DNA from 3 places in the Selenomonas sputigena ATCC 35185 genome. Region 1 is predicted to be linked to each of the others. Evidence: a T-box and tRNA genes for the amino acid it is inferred to sense, from the RefSeq annotation. Region 1 holds a T-box; the other regions hold tRNA genes.
What was found. A T-box is a leader RNA that pairs with one kind of tRNA and senses whether it is charged. The one in region 1 lies ahead of SELSP_RS02480 (valine--tRNA ligase), so its partner is inferred to be a tRNA-Val.
Positions count from the first base shown of each region.

Region 2: it encodes a tRNA-Val, which carries the amino acid that the T-box ahead of SELSP_RS02480 (valine--tRNA ligase) is inferred to sense. The anticodon was not compared.
Region 3: it encodes a tRNA-Val, which carries the amino acid that the T-box ahead of SELSP_RS02480 (valine--tRNA ligase) is inferred to sense. The anticodon was not compared.

Region 1 is NC_015437.1:561,883-566,428, forward strand. Features, by position in the region: gene SELSP_RS02475 (methyl-accepting chemotaxis protein) at 1-1,545, shown strand, start outside; T-box leader at 1,601-1,845, shown strand; gene SELSP_RS02480 (valine--tRNA ligase) at 1,969-4,546, shown strand, end outside.
Region 2 is NC_015437.1:75,525-80,070, reverse strand. Features, by position in the region: gene SELSP_RS00375 (hypothetical protein) at 1-153, opposite strand, end outside; gene SELSP_RS00370 (M48 family metalloprotease) at 244-2,076, opposite strand; tRNA gene SELSP_RS00365 (tRNA-Val) at 2,377-2,453, opposite strand; gene SELSP_RS00360 (hypothetical protein) at 2,712-3,128, opposite strand; gene SELSP_RS00355 (sulfite exporter TauE/SafE family protein) at 3,242-4,000, opposite strand; gene SELSP_RS00350 (phosphoethanolamine transferase) at 3,997-4,546, opposite strand, start outside.
Region 3 is NC_015437.1:691,081-695,626, forward strand. Features, by position in the region: gene SELSP_RS03050 (ketopantoate reductase family protein) at 1-329, shown strand, start outside; gene SELSP_RS03055 (glycerate kinase family protein) at 393-1,541, shown strand; tRNA gene SELSP_RS03060 (tRNA-Val) at 1,599-1,675, opposite strand; gene SELSP_RS03065 (Fic family protein) at 1,952-2,764, shown strand; gene rnhA (ribonuclease HI) at 2,817-3,521, shown strand; gene SELSP_RS03075 (DUF805 domain-containing protein) at 3,544-4,546, opposite strand, start outside.

The sequences.
Region 1 (4,546 bases):
CCTTCGGACGGCGCCAAAGTCATGACGTTAAGTCAGGCGATTCGTAAGAATGGCGAGCTCATCGGCGTTCTCGGCATTGATATTTCCGTCGATGATATGACGGAAATCCTCAAGGATGTGAAGGTCGGTCAGACGGGCTCAATCTTCGTCTTGGGACCGAACAGCGAATTCATCTATCACAAGAAGTTCACGCTTTCCGACGCGCCGCTCAATGAGATGGAGGGCGGCAAGTACAAGGATCTCGCCGCACGCTTCACGTCGAAGGAGCCCGAGATGTTCGAGGCGGAGTTCGACGGCGTGGCGAAGTTCTATCAGGAGATGCCCGTCGGCTCTACCGGCTGGCACGTCGTCATCGAAGTGCCGCAGAAGGAAGCGTTTGCCGCCGCGACGCGCATGGCGTATGTGATCTTGGCGATTTGCCTCGTCGCGCTCGCGCTCCTCGGGGGCATCACCTATTATTTCCTGACGGCAGCGATCACGCCGCTCGAATTCCTCTCCGCTTCGGTCGGCTTCATCGCGAACGGCGATCTCACGCATAAATTGCCCGCGAGCGACCGTGCCGATGAGATCGGCGATCTGCAGACGAGCTGCAGCAAGATGATGACGACGCTTCGTAAGATGGTCGAGGATACGTCGAAGGCCGCCGAGCAGGTGTCCGCTTCGTCGGAAGAATTGACGGCGAGCGCCAATCAGACGGCGAATGCCTCGCAGTCGGCGGCGGAAGACGTCATCGCCATTGCCGAACAGGCGGCGCATCAGAACGACATCGTGGAAAATGCTAAAGAGATCGCGACGAGCATGGACGGCCAGACGAAGGATCTTGCCAAGGTCGTTGCGGCGTCCGAGCGCGTCGCCGACGCATCGGGTCAGGCGACGAGAGAAGGCCGCGAGGCACTCCAAAAGGCGGTTGCAGGCGTCGAGAACCTCGCGGAAGGCGCCGTGAAGGTCGGTGCCGCCGTCCAGCACCTCTACGACGGCTCGAAGAACATCGCGGAAATGAACGAGCTCATTACGAGCATCGCGGGTCAGACGAAACTTCTCGCCTTGAACGCTGCCATCGAGGCGGCACGTGCGGGCGAGCAGGGCAAGGGCTTCGCCGTCGTCGCCGACGAGGTGAGAAAGCTCGCCGAGCAGAGCGAGCAGGCAGCGCAGCAAATCAATGATGTCATCGGCAAGAACTCCGCGCAGATTGAGAGCGCATTCTCGCTGACGAAGGAGCAGGAAGGCGCAGTCAAGGAGAATGTGTGCGAGGTGCAGGCGGCCGACGAGAAGTTCGCGAGCATCGCGGAAGCCGTCAAGGCGCTGATCGAGGAGATCGAGACGCTCACGAAGATTACGGGGCAGCTGACGAAGGATGCGGCGAGCATGACGGACATCGTGAATCAGGTCGGCGCGGTGTCGCATACGGTGCAGCAGAAGGCGACGGACGTTTCCGCCGTCTCCGAGGAGCAGGCGGCATCGACCGAGGAAATCGCCGCCGCGAGCCATACGCTCGCGGAGCTTGCACAGAAGCTGCAGGACGGCGTCTCGAAGTTCCGGCTTTGAGAGCGCGCACTGCCGCATCTTGCAAAAATGCCATTCTTATGGTATCCTTTTGACGGTAAAGGCGATGAGGAAGAGGAGTACGCTGCAAGCGCCGCTTCAGAGAGGGGATGGCCGGTGAGAATCCCTGCGGCGGGCGGTGGAAGGTCGCTTCGGAGCTTTCGGGCTGAAGCCGCATGGCGCATTTTGCTGTTCGGTGCGTAGGCGCGGGCGCGGCGGCGGCGTTATGCCTTGGAGCTGCAGGGCGTTTCGCCTTGCGGGAAGTTAGGTGGTACCACGGAAGCAGGCTCTTCCGTCCTTTCGGACGGGAGAGCTTTATTTTTTGTTTGCGGGAGGTTTATGCGGGCTGCGGGGATTTGTCTTGCGGCAGTCCGTGCTTCCTGCAGGGGACTTTTGCGTCAATGCGACATGTATGGAGGTTTTTTCATGGCAAAGGATAATATCCCGAAGGTTTATGAGCCGCAGTCGTTTGAGAAGAGATGGTACGAGTTCTGGGAGAAGAACGATCTCTTTCATGCCGAACCCGAGGAGGGAAAGAAGCCGTTTTCCATCGTGATTCCGCCGCCCAATGTGACGGGGCAGCTGCACATGGGGCATGCGCTCGACAATACCTTGCAGGACATTTTGATCCGCTGGCGGCGCATGCAGGGCTATAATACTCTTTGGATGCCGGGCTGCGACCATGCGGGCATCGCGACGCAGGCGAAGGTGGAGGCGGCGCTTCGCGCAGAGGGTACGAATCGCTACGAACTCGGGCGCGAGAAGTTCACGGAGCGCGTCTGGCAGTGGAAGGAGGAGTACGGCAGCCGCATCATGTATCAGCTCCGAACGCTCGGCTCTTCGTGCGACTGGGCGCGCGAGCGCTTCACGATGGACGAGGGCTGCTCGCATGCCGTGCGCGAGGTCTTTGTGAGCCTCTATGAGAAAGGGCTGATTTATCAGGGGACGCGCATCACGAATTGGTGCCCGTCGTGCAACACGGCGCTTTCGGACATCGAGGTCGAGCACGAGACGGAGGCGGGCCATCTCTGGCATCTGCGCTACGCATTCGAGGACGGCTCGGGCTATGTCGAGATCGCGACGACGCGCCCCGAGACGATGTTCGGCGATACGGGTATCGCCGTGCATCCCGATGATGCACGCTACAAGGATCTCATCGGCAAGAACGTCATCCTGCCCATCGTCAACCGTCCCATTCCCATCTTTGCCGATGAATACGTCGATCCCTCGTTCGGCACGGGCGCGGTCAAGGTCACGCCGGCGCACGACCCGAACGACTTCGAGATGGGGCTGCGTCATGATCTGCCGCAGGTGCGCGTCATAGAGAACGACGGCACGATGTCGAAAGGTCTCGGCAAGTACGCGGGACTCGATCGCTACGAGTGCCGCAAGATGCTCGTCAAAGACCTCGAAGAGGCGGGCGTGCTTGTCTCTACGGAAGAGCATGAGCACGCCGTCGGCCATTGTTCGCGCTGCCATACGACGGTCGAGCCGCTCGTCTCCAAGCAGTGGTTCGTGAAGATGGAGAGCCTGGCGAAGCCCGCGATTGAGGCGGTGCAGGATGGAAGGATCAAGTTCGTGCCCGAGCGCTTCACGAAGATCTATGTGAACTGGCTCGAAAACATCCGCGACTGGTGCATCTCGCGCCAGCTTTGGTGGGGCCATCGCATCCCTGCATGGTACTGCACGGACTGCAAGGAGACGATCGTCTCACGCGAGGACGTCGAGACTTGCCCGAAGTGCGGCGGCCACCATCTGCACCAAGATGAGGACGTGCTCGACACATGGTTCAGCTCGGGACTCTGGCCGTTCGAGACGATGGGCTGGCCCGAGGAGACGCCCGAGCTCAAGCAGTTCTACCCGACGAGCGTTCTCGTGACGGGCTATGACATCATCTTCTTCTGGGTCGCACGCATGGTCATGATGGGCTTGGAGTTCGGCAAGGACATCCCTTTCCACCATGTGTTCATCCACGGTCTCGTGCGCGACAGCGAGGGGCGCAAGATGTCGAAGTCGCTCGGCAACGGCATCGATCCCGTCGAGGTCATCGACAAGTACGGCGCGGACACCTTGCGCTTCATGCTCATTACGGGCAACACGCCGGGCAACGACATGCGCTTCTACTGGGAGCGCGTCGAGGCGGCGCGAAATTTCGCGAACAAGCTGTGGAACGCCTCGCGCTTCATGCTCATGAATTTGGAGGATTTCGATGCGGGCTTCACTCCGACGGCGGAGGACTATACGCTTGCCGACCGCTGGATCTTGTCGCGCTGCCAGAAGACGGCGGCGGGGGTGACCCAGAACCTTGAGAAGTTCGAGCTGGGCGAAGCGGGACGCATGATCTACGAGTTTATTTGGAGCGAGTTTTGCGACTGGTATATCGAGCTGGCGAAAGCGCGGCTCTATGACAAGGACGCGGCGGGTGAGCGCTCGAAGAAGACGGCACAGTATGTCCTCTCGTACGTCTTGGAGCGCACGCTTCGCCTGCTGCACCCCTTCATGCCGTTCCTCACGGAGGAAATCTGGCAGCGCGTGCCGCATGAGGGCAGGAGCATCATGGTCGCGCCGTGGCCCGAGGCGGACGAGAGTCTCGTCGACGAGACGGCGGAGCGCGAGATGGCGAGCATCATGGAAGTGATCGTGCGCATCCGCAACATGCGCGCCGAGGTCGAGGCCGCGCCGGGAAAGAGGAGCGAGGTCATTTTGCACTTCGCGGACAAGGCGCTCGCGCCCGTATTCGCCGCGCACGCCGCGTACTTCGCCGCGCTCTCGTGGGCGGAGCCTCTGACCGTCTTGGAGGACGGCGCGGCGAAGCCCGAGAACGCCATGGCGGCGATCGTCGCAGGCGTCGAGATCTACCTGCCTTTGAGGGGGCTCATCGACGTCGAGAAGGAAAAGGCGCGTCTGGAAAAAGAATTGGCAAACCTCGTCGGCGAGGAGAAGCGCCTCGGCGGCAAGCTCGCGAACGAGGGATTCGTCAAGAAGGCGCCGCCCGCCGTCGTCG
Region 2 (4,546 bases), 490 kb from region 1:
GAAGGTCGTGAAGGCCGCCAAAACAGCGGAGTCCGTCAGTTGGTACGTCACGGCGAGAGGAATGGCGATGATGAGCGATACCGCCGTCAATTCCATGTCGTCGAGGAAGAGGATAGCAAGCAGGATAACGAGAACTGCGGCCAATATGCCCATTTTCTACATCTCCTTTCCGATAGAGAAGAAACGATGAATACAGCGCTTGCACGCTTCTTTCCTTCTTTATCGAAACTTTCGAGGAGAAAATTAAGGCTTTTCGCCCATTTTATTTTCAGGTGTGCCTTTTTTTGCCGCTTCCTTCTCTTTTTTCTCCTGTTCCTTCTTCTCGCGCTCCTTGACGATCTTGTCGTAGGCTGCGGCATCGACTTCCTGCATGTACTCATCGGGGATGTCGCTCGCATTCGGCGCTTGCTTCCAGTATTCCTTGTAGGCGGCTAGCGCCGCTTCCTTCTCGCCCATTTCGCTATAAATTTCGCCGCGCATCTTGTAGATGTAGGGATTCTTCGCGTCGATCTCCTGCGATTTTTCGAGGTCGGCGAGGGCTTTTTCGCGGTCGCCCATCATGCGATAGACGTCGGCGCGGTTGAGGAAGTTGTAGATGTTCGCCGCGTCGAGCTCGACGGCATGATTGGAGTCGGCGAGTGCGGCTTCGTAGTCGCCTGCGACGGCTTTGGCTCTGCCGCGGATCGCGTAGTTTTCGGCGACGTTGTCGGGATTTCTCGCGGCGAAGGCGCGTTCCATGAGGAAGAGCGCTTCCTTCGCCATGCCGTTGTCGCTGTAGCGGTCGGCGTTGTAGCGCAGCTGCTTGACGTAGTCGCCCTTGGCGTCGAGCGCATTCTCGCGAATCTTCTGCCACGCGTCCGTGCGCTTCTTTTCCTCGGCGGCGACCTTTTCACGCATTTCCTTGTCCTTGCTGCTCGCATAGGCATTGCGCACGAGTTCTTCGAGGCGCTCTTCCGCATGATTGCGCATGACGAATTTCTTGAGCTTTTCGTAGACGCGGCTGTCGTCGAGGTAGGCGATGCGTGCGCCGGGCGCGGCAGAAAAGTGCCAGCCGTCGAAGGAGGCGTGGTCGTGGAACGCCTTGGCGATGCCGCCCGCGATGAGGTAGGCGTTCTCCGTCGTGTTGTTGTAGTCGGCGTCCCAGTCGGCCGAGAGGAGCTTTTCGCCGTCGATGAGGACGTCCGCGCCGTTTTCGACGGTCACATGCCCCATGCCGTAATTCGTCATCATGGCGGCAAGGCGCTCGACGCGCTCGTACATGGCGGGGTGATCGTTGTAGTTCGGTGCGTCGGGATTCTCGAAGGGATCTTGGTACTCGCCGATGTCCTGCGTTTCGTATGTCAGGTAGTAGGCCATGCGTGCCATGGCGGCCGCGCCGCCGCCGGGGTTGAAGCCCGCCGTCGTCATGAGGTGGAAGCCTCCCTCGTCCGCCTCAAGCTCGCTCGGCAATGTCACGTCCTTGGCGATGGCGTAGCCGACGACGGCATTGAGCTTCTGCCAGTCGAGGTTGTCCGCCGCCGAGCCGATGGCGATTCCCGCATACGATTCGGCGACGGCCTTGGCGTAGTTCTTCGCGCTGTGCTGCCGAAGGCCGTGCGTCATCTCGTGGCCGAGGACGGCGGCAAGCTCGTCTTCGTCGTGGTGCAGCGCACGCACGAGACCGCGGTTCACCGTGATGTAGTCGGTCGGATAGCAGGCGGCGTTGAAGGCCGCGCCCGCGTTCACGCGCCACAGGAAGGGCAGGGAGTTGATGGAGAGCGCGTATTCGCCGTGTTCCGTGATCCGGCCGAGCACGCAGTCGACGACCTCGCGGTCGAGGGCGTCCTTGTCCTCGCCGTTTTCCTCCATGTCCTGTTTGAGCCCGCTGATCTGGTAGTCGACGTTGTTGCCGATGGCAAGCATTTCCTTGAGCGTGCCCTGGTAGGCGAGGAAGCCGCCGATGGCAGACATGCCGATCATCACGGGATTGAGCGCCGCCGCCTCAGCTTGCGCCGCAAGGGGAAAGTGCGGCGCGAGCGGTGCGATGCTCAAGAGGCCGGCAAGAATGGCGGCGCAAAGTTTTTTCCCGATCTTCATGGTTGATTCCTCCTCAGAAAGTTGCTTCATTCAACATTTTCTTGACGAAGCGACGAATTTACCATGAAAGTCCAAGAAGTCAAGCCGTAGGCGCAGACTGATTGGCTCTTTCATGTAAGGGCGGCGCACAATGTCCACAAAGTGGACGTTTGTGCGTGTAGTTTTCACTGTCACAAGTCATCTGAGTTCCGCCGGATCGGCGTTGCGTCTATCAGCGTTTCCTCATGAAATCGAGGATGCCTTTTAACTTCCTATATAACAAAGGAGCAGCCATCCGAAGATGACTGCTTGATAAGCGAATGGTGCTCGGTACTGGATTCGAACCAGTGACCCCCACAATGTCAATGTGATACTCTAACCAACTGAGCTAACCGAGCGTATGTTGTGCAGGCTCGTACCTGCGAACAAAATGTATTATACAGAAAGCCGGAGGAAAATGCAAGTGTTTTTTTACGGAAATTATTTCATGGGAAGATTGCAAGTTTCATTGTCGCATCGTCCCGCCAAACCATTGGCAGCTTACGCAGCCGCAGTATACGAAGCTGCCGCATACGAATCGTGTATGCGGCGACTTTCTTCGCACACAAAAAGAGAAGCTGTGCACAAGCCGGATCCGGTTCATGCACAGCCCTCCCTCAATGCATCGTTTCCTTGCCACCCGTCACCTGCAGCACCTTGAGCGCCTCGCGGTGCGGCGCGAGGTCTACCGCCATCGCCGCCATTTCCAGGGCTTCCAGACGCGCGTTGATGTAGGCCGTGCTGCGACGTACCTCCTGCGTCATGCGGCACGCTTCCTGCGTCTCTTTTTCGAGTTCCGAAATCTGCCCGCTCGCCGCCTCGTAACGCGCATTGAACGCCTCAAAGCGTGCGTTCAGCTCGGCGAAGCGGCGGTCGAGCGCCGCGAAATGTGCATCGAACTCCGCCAGCTTCTCGTCGATCGCTGCCAGCTTCGCCTCGCCGCTCGCCAAGCGCTCGCTCACACGGCGGACATTTTCATCTAAGTTTTCTATATCATGGCGCGTCCATTCGCGCAAATTTGTGCTATCTTCCATTGCTTTCCCTCCAATTTTATTATACCACGACTTTTCTCCCTAGTCCAGAATGATTTAGGAGAAAATAGTAAAAAGCCGCTATTTTTCCTGCACGATGGAAAAACAGCGGTATTTCAACGGAAGAAGAGCATGATGAAACCGCCGATCGTCGGCATTCCAACGATAGCGGCTTTCAATAAAGGGCGTGGAGCGAGATGTGTGCATTTTGCTCCGACGAAAGCCCCAATCATCAGCCCAAAGAGTGTCTGCACGAAGATGGCGAGATCGAGCCGCCCGTTCATCATGTAGCCGAGCCCGCCCGCCGCCGAAATCGGCAGAATGACCATCATGCACGTGCCGATCGACTGCAGGAGCGGCACGCCGAAGACGCAGAGCAGCGTGAGCTGGATGAAGGCCGCCGCCCCGATGCCGAACGCGCCCGACAGAAAGCCGTTGACGAAACCGAGTGTCAGTCCGTAGACGACGAGCTTCCTGCCTGCAAGAAGCTCGCCGCGCACATGGAAGATGCGGTCGAGGAGATCGGCGCGATAGACCTTCATGTAGAGCGTGAATGCCGACAGGAGCAGCATCAGCGCCGTCAGAAAGCCAAGCTCCTCCGACGGCATCACGTTCGACACCTCCGCGCCCAAGAGTGCGCCGAGGACGCCGCCCGCGCCGAGCACCGCGCCCGTCTTGACGACGACCTCGCCCTCGCGGAAGTGGCTGACGGCGCCCGAGAGCATCGTGAAGAGCATCGAGGCGAGCGCGACGCCGAGCGCCGTATGGATCGGCACGCCGAAGCCGACGGTCAGGAGCGTGATGACGACGCCCGCGCCGCCCGCACCGACGAAGCCGATGAGCGCTCCCAAGATCAGCATCGAGAAGAAAATCATTTTTCTTCCTCCACATCCTCCGTCAGCGCGTGCTGCCCGAGCATCGTTGTCAGATTGTCGCGCGTGAAGCGATAGGCGCTCGAAGAGAAGTCCTGCGTCGCATCGTAATGGTTCGACTGCGCGTGCAAGATGCCGGCGACCGTGTCGTAGATCATGTCGTTCGTGAAGTACTGGCTCTCGTGACCCCTCAAGGCTGCCGCGACCGCAGGCTCCGCCGCCTGGCAGGCGGGAGACATGTAGACGAACATCGGGATGCGCACCATGTGGAAGTTGAATACGTCGGGATTGTGCGAAATCTCCAAGTCCTCGCCATGGTCGGAGAAATAGACCATCGCCTGCAGGTTCAGATTGTCGCGTGCGTACTCGAAGATGCGCCGCAAATTGTCGTCCGTGTAAAGGATGCTGTTCGCATACGACTCGGCATTCGTTCCCGCGCCGCCCGCCGCATTGACCCAGCGCTCGAACGAGGCGGGATAGCGGTTGTTGTAGTAGATGTGGCTGCCCATGATGTGCAGCACGATGAAGTTGTTCTTCGAGCCGTCGATT
Region 3 (4,546 bases), 130 kb from region 1:
CAGGGCTTTATCACGATGCGACGAGCGAGGCGTTTCAGAAGGAAGGCGCGGTGCGTGACACGTATCTCGGCCTGATCCGTGAGGTCGAGGCGCTCGGCAAGGCGATGGGGATTGTCTTCGAGAAGGATCTCGTGGCAACGGGCATTGCCTTCATCGATGCGTTCGAGCCGGGACTCAAGACGAGTATGCAGCGCGATGTGGAAAAGGGAGGACTTTCCGAGTTCGACGGACTCGTGAACCGCATCGTCGCTCTCGGCGAACGCTATCATGTGCCCGTGCCGCTCTACAAGAAGATCAGCGACTGGGGCAAGGCGAAGGGAATCCGATAAAAATATAGCGGTAGTGTCCTTGAGGGGAACTCAAGGCGTAAAGCTGAAAGGACGGGAAGAGCTATGAAAATCATCGTTGCGATTGATTCCTTCAAGGGAAGCCTTTCTTCCTTGAAGGCGGGAGAGATGGCAGCCGATGCTGCACGCGAGGTGTTTCCCGAGGCCGAGGTGGAGGTATTTCCGCTGGCAGACGGCGGCGAGGGCACGGTCGATGCGCTTGTCGAGGGACTTTCAGGCGAGGTCGTGCGCCTCGCTGTCACGGGTCCTTTGGAAAAGCCCGTCGAGAGCCGCTTCGGCTTCCTGCCCGCGACGCATACGGCGGTCATCGAAATGGCAGATGCGGCAGGATTGCCGCTCGTGCCCGAAGGCGAGCGCGATCCGCGCCGCACGACGACGTACGGACTCGGCGAACTCATGCTCGCCGCCATCGATCGCGGCTGCCGTGACTTCATCATCGGCATCGGCGGCAGTGCGACGAATGACTGCGGACTCGGCATGCTCACGGCGCTCGGCGCACGCTTTTTCGATGCGGAGGGAAAGGCTGTGGGAAGGACGGGCGGCGATGTTGCCGCTGTGCGGCGCATTGATCTTGCGGGGCTTCATCCTGCGCTCAAGGAGTGCTGCATTCACGTCGCCTGCGACGTGACGAATCCGCTCTATGGCCCCTTGGGCTGCTCGCATGTCTACGGCCCACAGAAAGGAGCGACGCCTGAGATCGTCGAGGAAATGGATGCGGCGATCCGGGCTTTCGCCGGATTGGCGGAAAGGGAACTTGGCATCGAGGGTGCACAGGTGCCCGGCGCGGGAGCGGCGGGCGGGCTCGGCTTTGCTTTTCACTCGTTTCTCAAGGCGGAGTTGAAGCCTGGTATCACGCTCGTGCTCGACGCTTTGGGCATAGAGAAGGCGCTCGCGGACGCAGACATCCTCCTGACGGGAGAGGGGCGCATGGATCGGCAGACCGCGATGGGAAAGGCGCCGGTCGGCGTCGCCAAGCTCGCCAAGATGAAGAGTCCGAAGCTCAAGGCGATTGCGCTGTGCGGCTGCGCGCTCGCCGATGCCGAGGCGGTGAACGAAGAAGGCATTGATGCCTACTTCCCGATTCTCCACCTGCCGATGACGGTCGCAGAAGCGATGGAGGAAGAAACGACGTGCCGCAATCTCAGGCAGACCGTGCGGCAGGCGCTTCTGCTCTATCGGGCGGCGCAAGGATAGCAAAGCCTGTCGGATATAAAAGAAAAGCCGCTGCGCGAGGCGCAGCGGCGAAGATTCTGGTGCTCATGGAGGGACTCGAACCCCCGACTTCCACCATGTGAGGGTGACACTCTAACCAACTGAGTTACATGAGCAGTATTGGGTTGAACATAAAATGTATTATACACGATTTTTTGTCCTTTGACTAGCCCTGAAAAGTAAAAAAATCGCCGTTATGCACATTTTTTTGTGGATAAAAAAGGTGGCCCTGTGGATAAACCTTGAAATGCGCTCAATCATTCACTGGTTATCCACAGGGAGTTGGGGGGAATTTGTGGAGAAGCAATGAATTGGTTGTTTTCGCCTAAATGAAAACAAATGTGGGAGATATGTCTGGAGTTGTGAGATGCAAGAGATGGAGGTGAGGCGTGATGGGCAGTTTGGAGAAGAAGGTCGAGCTTTTTTGCGAGGTCTTTCCCAAACTCAGCGACTTTGAGAAGGAGGATTGGGAAGAAAATTTTCTCGTGGAATTTACGCACGATTCGACCTCCATCGAGGGAAACACCCTGACCTTGATTGAAACGAAGATGATTCTTGCCGACAAGATTGTTCCGACGGAAACGACACTGCGCGAATTGGATGAAGTGCGCGGCCACGCAGAAGCGTGGCAGTTTGTCAAGGATTGCGTGAAGCGGCACGTTCCTCTGACGGAAGGCATCATCAAGGACATTCATGAAAGAGTCGTTCCCGCGCGGGGCATCGGCGGCATTTATCGCAATATTCCCGTGCATATCCGCGGTGCGCGTCATGTGCCGCCGAATCCGCGCAAGGTGTGGGAGGCGATGAAGGATTTCGCCTATCGCATGGAGCATGACGATTTTGCCGATCCGCTCGAAAAGGCGGCATGGCTTCATGCGGAGTTTGTCAGGATGCATCCGTTTCAAGATGGAAATGGGCGGACGGCGCGCCTTCTTATGAACTATCATTTGCTGGCGCAGGGTTTTCCACCGACTTCCATCAAGTTGAAGAACCGAGGCGCGTATTTCGCTGCTTTGGAAGAGTATTCCGTGGGCGGGCGTCTTACGTCGTTCTTGCAGTTGCTGCAGCAGAATATGGAGAGGGAATTGGAGGCGTTCTTTACGATGTATTCCCTGCACATGGACGTGCCGGAGTTGCAGAGGAAGAGGCCGGAACTGGCGGCTTTGGCGATGTCCTATAGAGAACAGGAGACTGCGAAGTATTGACGGAACGGCTTTTCGGAAGAAGTGTAAAAAAAGTTTGGGTGTGAATAAGAAAATGGCTCAAAAATTTTATGCCGTGCGTGCGGGACGTGCGACGGGAATCTTTCTTACATGGGAGGAATGCCGCGCGCAGGTAGAAGGCTTTCGCGGCGCACGCTACAAGAGCTTTCCGACGGAGGCAGAAGCCCGCGCCTGGCTTACGGCGGCGCAGCCTTTGTCGGCGCTCTTCGATGAAGCGGAAGCCGCGCCGACGCGCCGTGCGCCCGTGCGCAAAAAAAGCGCCGCAATGGGCGGCAGAGCGAATGAAGCGGCGGACGACGCATCTCTCTGCCATGTCTATACGGACGGCTCGTGCCTTCGGAATCCGAACGGGCCGGGCGGCTGGGCGGTCTGCATCGTGCGTCCGGGCGAGGAGATGGAGACGCTTTCGGGCGGCAATCCTTCGACGACGAACAACCGCATGGAGATGACGGCGGCGATCGAGGCGCTGCGTCATTTGCCCAAGCGAGAGCCGATCGTGCTGTCGACGGACAGCCAGTATCTGAAGAACGGCATCACGAAGTGGATCTTCAGTTGGAAGCGGCGCGGCTGGAAGAAAGCGGACGGGACTCCCGTCCTCAATCAGGAGCTTTGGCAGGAACTCGATGGCCTGATTGCCGGGCGAAGCATCATTTTCCGCTGGGTCAAGGGTCATGCGGGGCATAAGTACAATGAGATCTGCGACATGTTGGCAAAAAGAGAAGCACAAGCCTTTTTATGAAGGTTTGTGCTTCTCTTTTTGCCTACTGCCGCTCCAGCGTCGATTCGCCATAATCGTTGACGGTCACGGAGCCTTTGACGAAGACGAGGGCGGCGAGCAGGAAGACTTCGTAGATTTCGAGGGCGAAGGCGGCGGCGATGATTTCGAGACCGAACGGTTCGCGTGCGAGGATGCGAGGGTCGCCGTCGAAGAACGCGAGGCAGCCGATGAAGGCGAGCGTGAGCGCGAGCGGCACGCCCGCGAGCCAGCCGCTTCTGCCGATGTCGTGCAGACGCTGTGTGACGATGCCGATGGGCAGGATGGCGGCGAGGGCGCAGGAGACCGATGTGCCGTAGAGAGCGACGAGATTGCCGAGGGGCTGCGGCAGGCGCTCCGCCGTTTCCAGCACGACGAAGACGAGCAGCGAGACGAAGAAGAGGAGGAAGAGCAGGCGCAGTAAGAAGCGCTTGCGGTTCATGCGCCCCTTGAGTTGGAGCATGCGCAGGAAGAACGGATAGTCCTCCTTGGGGCGCTCCGCGATATAGGGGTGTAAATCAGCGGCGCTCTCGGGTGAGCCGGAAGCATTGCTCGAAAACTCTCCTTCGGCAAAGATCAGATAGACGTGCAGGAGGATGAGCAGGGCGAGTGCCGCGCCCCCATAGGGCAGGGCGCTCTTGAGCAGCAGATGATCGGGAGCGACGCCCAAAAGCGGCGGCAGGCCAAGGAAGAGGAGCAGTGTACGACCCTCTTCGGCGAGCGCGAGGATAATGAGCGGGCAGATGACGGCGATGAGCCATGCTGTATCGCCGTAGCCGAGGTCATGCCAGCGCCGCATGGCCGCGCGCAAGAATACGATCAGCAGAAGTGCAAGAGGCACGCTGATGAGGAGGATGGCGGCGAAAGCGGCCGCGAGCGAGATGTTTTCCGACGGCATGGGGCGGCCTGCGCCGAGCCATGAGAGGACGGCAGCCGTCACACCCGTGACGAGCGCGGCGAGGCCTGCCGCCGCGACGAGACTGCCGACGAGGTGCAGGACGAAGAGCTTT